One region of the Alteromonas sp. ABD4_190 genome, then DNA from elsewhere that is predicted to be linked to it. Evidence: predicted binding sites of a transcription regulator. Region 1 holds the regulator's gene; each other region holds the start of a gene.
The links. Region 1 encodes FliA, which starts transcription of late flagellar genes. Its sites were predicted from a motif close to CTAAAGNTNNNNNNNNNNNNGCCGATA; they were not measured.
Positions count from the first base shown of each region.

Region 2: ACXAFM_RS06420 (DUF3530 family protein) is a predicted target of FliA. The motif match lies at 1,260-1,286, and genes of this name have one in related genera.
Region 3: ACXAFM_RS18025 (VC2046/SO_2500 family protein) is a predicted target of FliA. The motif match lies at 1,379-1,405, and genes of this name have one in related genera.

Region 1 is NZ_JBSWWN010000001.1:3,283,994-3,286,265, reverse strand. Features, by position in the region: gene ACXAFM_RS14340 (protein phosphatase CheZ) at 1-380, opposite strand, end outside; gene cheY (chemotaxis response regulator CheY) at 415-798, opposite strand; gene ACXAFM_RS14330 (RNA polymerase sigma factor FliA) at 835-1,566, opposite strand; gene ACXAFM_RS14325 (MinD/ParA family protein) at 1,563-2,272, opposite strand, start outside.
Region 2 is NZ_JBSWWN010000001.1:1,469,999-1,472,270, forward strand. Features, by position in the region: gene rapA (RNA polymerase-associated protein RapA) at 1-455, shown strand, start outside; gene rluA (bifunctional tRNA pseudouridine(32) synthase/23S rRNA pseudouridine(746) synthase RluA) at 506-1,222, shown strand; gene ACXAFM_RS06420 (DUF3530 family protein) at 1,376-2,263, shown strand.
Region 3 is NZ_JBSWWN010000002.1:100,639-102,910, forward strand. Features, by position in the region: gene trhO (oxygen-dependent tRNA uridine(34) hydroxylase TrhO) at 1-696, opposite strand, end outside; gene ACXAFM_RS18025 (VC2046/SO_2500 family protein) at 774-1,346, opposite strand; gene ACXAFM_RS18030 (response regulator) at 1,468-2,272, shown strand, end outside.

The sequences.
Region 1 (2,272 bases):
TTCATCAGCTTTTTCCACTCTGGCATTACCTTCTCGATTCGCTCCGAAAGCAATTCAGCTATCGGCATGCTCGCCTCAACGGCGTCCATAGTAGTATTAGCAGCTTTTTCAGTTTCTTCAATTACGTAGGTAAGGCGGGACTGTGCATCGGGAATATCGTCTGTAGCTAAATTTTTGATGCGATCGTCTATTTGGAAGTTGTTCAATGCGTCGTGAAGTTGACGCGTTAACTTTCCTACCTCAGCAAACAACTCAACATTTTCTTTCATTGAGACTGCTTCAAGTAGTGCATTAGCAGAGGTCTTGTCACCCTCTTCAAGATAAGTGACAAGTTGCTTTGCTTCTTCCAACGATATTGGAACGTTTACATTCATTGACATCCAGTAAACCTCATTTATCTGTTGAGCGTCTGGATCAACCTAAACGTTCGAATATTTTATCTAATTTTTCTTTTAACGTTGCTGCTGTGAAAGGTTTAACGACGTAGCCATTAACACCCGCTTGCGCGGCGGCAACAATTTGCTCTTTCTTCGCTTCAGCGGTAACCATAAGCACAGGCAAGTGCTTAAGCTTATCATCTGCTCTTATCGCGCGTAGTAAATCGATGCCCTGCATGCCAGGCATGTTCCAGTCAGTAACTACGAAATCGAAATCGCCTTGTTGTAACATTGGCAATGCAGTGCTTCCGTCATCCGCTTCCTGAATGTTGGCAAAACCCAAATCTTTGAGTAGGTTTTTGATGATGCGTCTCATGGTTGAAAAGTCATCGACCACGAGAATTTTCATGCTTTTATCCAAAATAGCCTCCACTGAGGGGTTAATTGTTATTAATCTCTATTCTTCGTCAGCTTGCCACGACTTCATTCGTGATTTGAGTTTTAACATGGCTTGACTGTGAATTTGACTGACTCTCGACTCACTTACGTCAAGAACCTCGCCTATTTCTCTTAAGTTTAGTTCTTCATCATAATAAAGTGAAAGAACAATCGCTTCTCGCTCGGGTAATGTCGTGATTGCATGGGCCAACGCTTTTTGAAAAGCCCCTTGCATCAAATCTTCCAGCGGTGCATCACTACCTCTAGTTTGCTCTGTAGTGATCACATCCTCCGACACCCCCAAATCTTCAATGCCCACCAACTTTCCAGCATTGACTTCATTAAGCATCTGATGATAATCCTGCAAGCTTACATTTAGCTTGTCAGCAATATCAGAATCTCTTGCGTCACGCCCAGTTTCACTTTCTACCTGAGATATCGCCTCAGTAATCGCGCGACCATTGCGGTGAACAGAACGTGGCGTCCAATCACCTTTGCGTATTTCGTCAAGCATGGCACCGCGGATGCGAATACCTGCAAATGTTTCAAAGCTTGCGCCTTTAGAACCGTCAAAATTCCGTGCGGCCTCTAGCAAGCCAATCATGCCTGATTGGATAAGGTCATCAACAAGTACACTCGCAGGCAGTCGCGCCATCAAATGGTGCGCAATTCGCTTAACCAGAGGCGCATGTCTTTCGACTAACTGCGATTTATCTGTTTGCTGTTGATAAGCGGCGGCCTTGCTGTTCAACGTTGACTTCCTACGGCTTTTTCTGCAACTAATTGTTCAATGAAAAATTCTAAGTGACCTCCAGGCTGCGCTGGAATAGGCCAAGTAAGCGCCCTGTTTGCTAGCTTGGTTATCGCTACGGCTGCAGGAGAGCCAGGAAAAGCATCAACAATAGCTGTTTGCTTACGCACAGCCTTGCGAATATTTTCGTCAAATGGCACCGTCGCCACTAATTCTAGTGCAACATCAAGAAAACGCCCTGTCACTTTGCTTAATTTGCTAAATAATTCCTGACCTTCTCGCACATCGCGAACCATATTGGCCACAACTTTAAAGCGAAAAACACCGTGCTCACGGTTAAGGATTTTTATCAGCGCATACGCATCAGTTAGTGATGTTGGCTCATCGCAAACCACCACCATGATATCTTGGGAGGCTTTAGAAAAGCTTAATACCATATCTGAAATGCCAGCAGCGGTGTCGACTATTAATACGTCTATTTGAGAACGCAGCTCGCTAAACGCTCTTATCAAGCCAGCGTGCTGTGTGGGTGAGAGTTCCGCCATTGACTGGGTTCCAGATGTGGCGGGAGCAATCTTAATACCGTGGGGGCCGGTTACTAAAACCTCGTCTAACGTGCACTCGCCAGAGAGTACGTGAGATAGGTTTTTCTCAACTCGCAGGCCTAACATCACATCTACGTTTGCAAGACCAAGGTCCGCGTCAA
Region 2 (2,272 bases), 1.8 Mb from region 1:
AAGGCGCTTATTGGGTTGAGGCGTTGTTTGTGCTGCAGGCGCAAGCGCCTAAAGCGCTTCAGTTGGGTCGCTTCTTACCTCAAACGCCTGTGCGAGTGTGTTTAGATGCGCAAGGAAACCTGTCTGAATTAAGCTTCGACGTTAAGCGTAAAATTGGACGTAAGATCTCGGCTCAGCTTCTAAAAGCCTTGCAACAGCCGCTTGAGCTTGCCATAGAAAAGGCGCGTAAGCTTGCTCATCAGCAAGCTAACCAAAAGCAGCATGATGCCCTTAACGATATGCATAGCACATTGAATGATGAAATACAGCGCTTACGCGATCTTCAAAAGCGCAACCCTGCTGTGCGCGATAGCGAAATTGAATTTATTGAAACGCAAATGAATGCGCTCGATAAGGTCATTCAGGAAGCAGATGTTCAGCTAGACGCAATACGTATTGTGGTGAACAACCCGTAAATGCAAAATGTTAAGCACTGAAAGAACAACGTTGAAGTAACGAGTACATAATGGCAAACCCGAGTTTTGTTTATAACCCGCCTATGACGCCTTATCTTGATATCCTGTATCAAGATGAGGATGTGGTGGTAGCGCACAAGCCTAGCGGGCTGTTAAGCGTGCCAGGAAAGGCATTAGAGCACCGAGACTCGCTGATCAGCCGGGTGAACCGTGTTTATCCCACCGCCACAGTAGTACATCGCTTAGACATGGCGACTTCAGGTATTTTGGTGCTGGCGCTCAATAAAGACAGCCATCGCCATATCTCGAAACAGTTTGAACTTCGGCAAACTAAAAAACGTTACTTCGCCCGAGTTCATGGGCATGTAGAACAAGACAGCGGAGAAGTTAACCTTCCCCTTATTTGCGACTGGCCGAACAGACCGAAGCAAATGGTAGATTTCGAGCGCGGTAAGAAAGCAGTGACGCGTTTTGACGTTGTCGAGCGTAACCATGATGAAAATGGATTGCCCTACTCTTTAGTTGCCCTTTATCCCATCACAGGTCGCTCTCATCAACTGCGCGTGCATATGCTTGCTTTAGGCCACCCTATTTTAGGGGACAGACTTTATGCCCATGAAGAAGCGCTATCCATGGCCTCTCGCTTACAGCTACATGCAGAAAGCTTGAGTTTTTCCCACCCAATACTTGGTCATTGGCTGCACTTTAATGTCACCATCCCTTTTAGTCCGTATTGCCCACCTCCACTTTCAGAGCGCATTGAGTAGCCCCTTAATGCGTCTCGGCCTTTATTAAACAACATTATTTTAGTTTTAAAGGGCGTTGCCGATAATCTTAATAGAACGAATTCGTTTATAAACTGATTTGATGCTGGCAAAACTGTCCGTATCAAGGTGATAGTTAAAGGCATACCATTTTTTATGAAAAGGCACGCTCTCCTTTTAACCTATGCATTGATTGTTTCGCTGCTGCCTATGACGGCTCATTGCGACTTTTTTACGGACGTAAAAAATGCTTATCTGCCAGGTGAAGTAAAAGCCCTTATGATAGGCGAAATGGAAGCCCCAATCATTGAAGTAGAGTCAAAAACACCGCTTCCCTTAGGTGTTGCTATCGTGCTTACTGAACCCTTTCCGTCTAGCCTTACTTTGGCGCAAGGAAATAGCCTTGCTAACATGCTTGCTGATAAAGGCTGGAACGTCATCATAAGCCCTTTCAATATGCCCATAAGCTCGTCTAACGCCGAAACCAGTGGTGAACAGGACAGCGAAATGTTGACAGAGGAAGCCTCGTCACCGACTGAAACTGCGCTAGTCATTCACCCTCGAAGTAACCAACTGACGCAATACCTCAACTTTGAAGCGGCAACAGAAGCCCTGACATTGCAGCTCAACGCTTTAGATAATTATTTACAAGACAAAACCGGATATCGCATGGTAATCGCGCAAGGTATGCTTGCTACCACTTACCTGTCTTCTATAGAAACACAGCCTAATTTACAGCCTGACACGTTTGTGGCTATTTCACCGTTTTGGCCAGAGGAAAATACAAACAATTTAGTGATTGATACCATAGCGAAAGCGAACTTTCCTGTGCTCGACTTAACCCTCAGCGACTTCAATGACTGGGAGGGCATCACCACAATGAAAAGAAAAGTTAGAGCAAAAAATGAACTAAAGTTACACTACAGGCAAGTTATCATTCCAAATAATTCTTCAATCTTTAGTATAAAGGCGATTGAAAAAACATCTTATATTCAAATGGTTGCAAATAGCACTATAGGCTGGACCAGACATCTAGGCTGGTAATTCCTCAAT
Region 3 (2,272 bases), on a different contig from region 1:
TACCGCAACGCGATTATCAAATACAAAGCAGTCGCCTTCCCACATAGACTCTTCTTTTGGCACATCTTCAAGGTACTGTAAAATTCCGCCTTCTAGGTGATAAACCTCTTCAAACCCCTGCTCTTTCAAATAGGCTGTCGACTTTTCACAGCGAATGCCGCCGGTACAGAACATGGCCACTTTTTTATTTTTTGAAGGGTCGAGTTCTTTTTCTACGTATTCTGGGAATTCGCGGAACGTGTCGGTTTTAGGGTCGATGGCGTTCTTGAAAGTGCCAATTTCTATTTCGTAACCGTTTCGGGTGTCAATTACGGTTACATCTGGGTCGCTTATTAGTGCATTCCAGTCTTTAGGCTTAACGTATGTACCCACAGTTTGGCGAGGGTCGATACCTTCAACGCCCATGGTCACGATTTCTTTTTTAAGTTTCACCTTAGTGCGATAGAACGGCTGTTCGTCGTGAAGTGATTCTTTGTAAGAGATAGGATTGATACGTTCATCGCTATTCAGATAAGCGAGCAATGCGTCGATACCTTCTCGGGTACCTGAAACAGTACCGTTAATGCCTTCGTGAGCGAGTAGAAGCGTACCTTTTATACCATTTGCTTCCATAGTTTCTAGAAGCGGCTGGCGGATTTCTTTAAAGTTTTCAAGCGCAACAAATTTATACATTGCGCATACAATATATTTAGACATATTTTAACCTTTGCTGATTGGAGCGTAAGACCAGTGCAAAATGCGGCGCGGAATATACCAAAACTGAGCGTTAAAAACTAGGCGATATTTTCAAATGAAGAAAAGTCTGGCGTTGTAGCTTGGTGCATATCTTGCCCATATTTCCCGTCATCATCGTCGCCTTGTGAAGAGATAATATCGTAAAGTAACGTATTATCTTCTTTTATGGCTTTGGCATATTGCCGTTTTAATCGCTTCTGCGTTGCTAGACTGCAGTTGTTTACAACATCATCCGGAATGCGTTTTGCGTCATCAGTTTGAGCTAACGGCGCTGGCTTCATACTCAGATAAAGGCGTGCACTTTCATAGTCAATAGCGACTAAATTTGAGTGCACTTGCATGTCTGTCCACTCATTTTCACTGACGGACAACGACGGACGCCTGTAGTGATTTAATGCGGCAAGTTGCGCTTCTATACTTTTTGAAGTGTCAGCATCTGACGTGGCCGATTCAATTTCAAACGGTTCAGCTACACTATGCTGCTGCATTGCAAGGTATAACGAGAACAATGCCCCCTGTGATGAAGCACGAGCGAGCACACCACTTCGCTCCCAGTAAATACTGGGGTCTAGTGTTGTTTGTTCACTTGCTGAGGCCAAATCTGGTGACATACGTACACAGTGCTGTTTATGTATACGTATGTTGTCGGCAAGATAATGTTTTTCTTAAGCTTATTTTCTAAAGTTAGATATACTTTCAAATAATGATAAAGCGTTTATTCACGGATTCGAAATGCAATTTAGCAACAAACAAGTATTGATTGTTGAGGACCAACGTCCTTTCCTTCTTCTTTTGAAAGGACTAATGCATTCTATGGGTGCGTCTGATGTTGTTACTAAGCCTTCGGCTGAACAGGCAGTATCGCTGTGTAAAAAACATAAATTTGATATTGTCATCTGTGACTTACACTTGGGGGCTGATACCAAAAATGGCTATGAACTGATAGAAGAGTTGCGCACGCGAAGGCTTATTAACCCCACCTCAGTATTTATTCTTATCAGTGCTGATAGTGCTCGACCGGTAGTGCTTGGCAGTATTGAACGGCGGCCAGACGATTTTCTAATAAAGCCCTTCTCACAAGTACAATTAAAATCTCGTATTGTTCGTGCATGGCAAAAACGACAATTTCTTCAACAAGCGTTCAACCTAATAGAGCAAGGTGAATACAATAGCGCCATAGATCACATTGAGACACTGTTAGAAAACCCTCAGCACTACAAAGGACACTGCGAACAACTGCTAGTTGAACTCTATTGGCGCATCTCTCAACCTCAAAAAGCTTTAGATGTACTAAAAGAGTATATTGAAGGTAGACCTGTACTATGGGCACAGGTAGCGATAGGTAGAACCTATTTGCTGTTAAATGAATACGAAAAAGCGATATCCATTGCCAAGAAAACGTTAAAACGCAACCGTTTCAATGCTGATGCTCATGATATTCTTGCGCAAGCGCACCACGCCTTGGAAGCAGGTGAAAAAGCCCTAGATTCAATTAAAGAGGCTATTAAACTATCGCCCTTCTCTTTACCTCGCCACT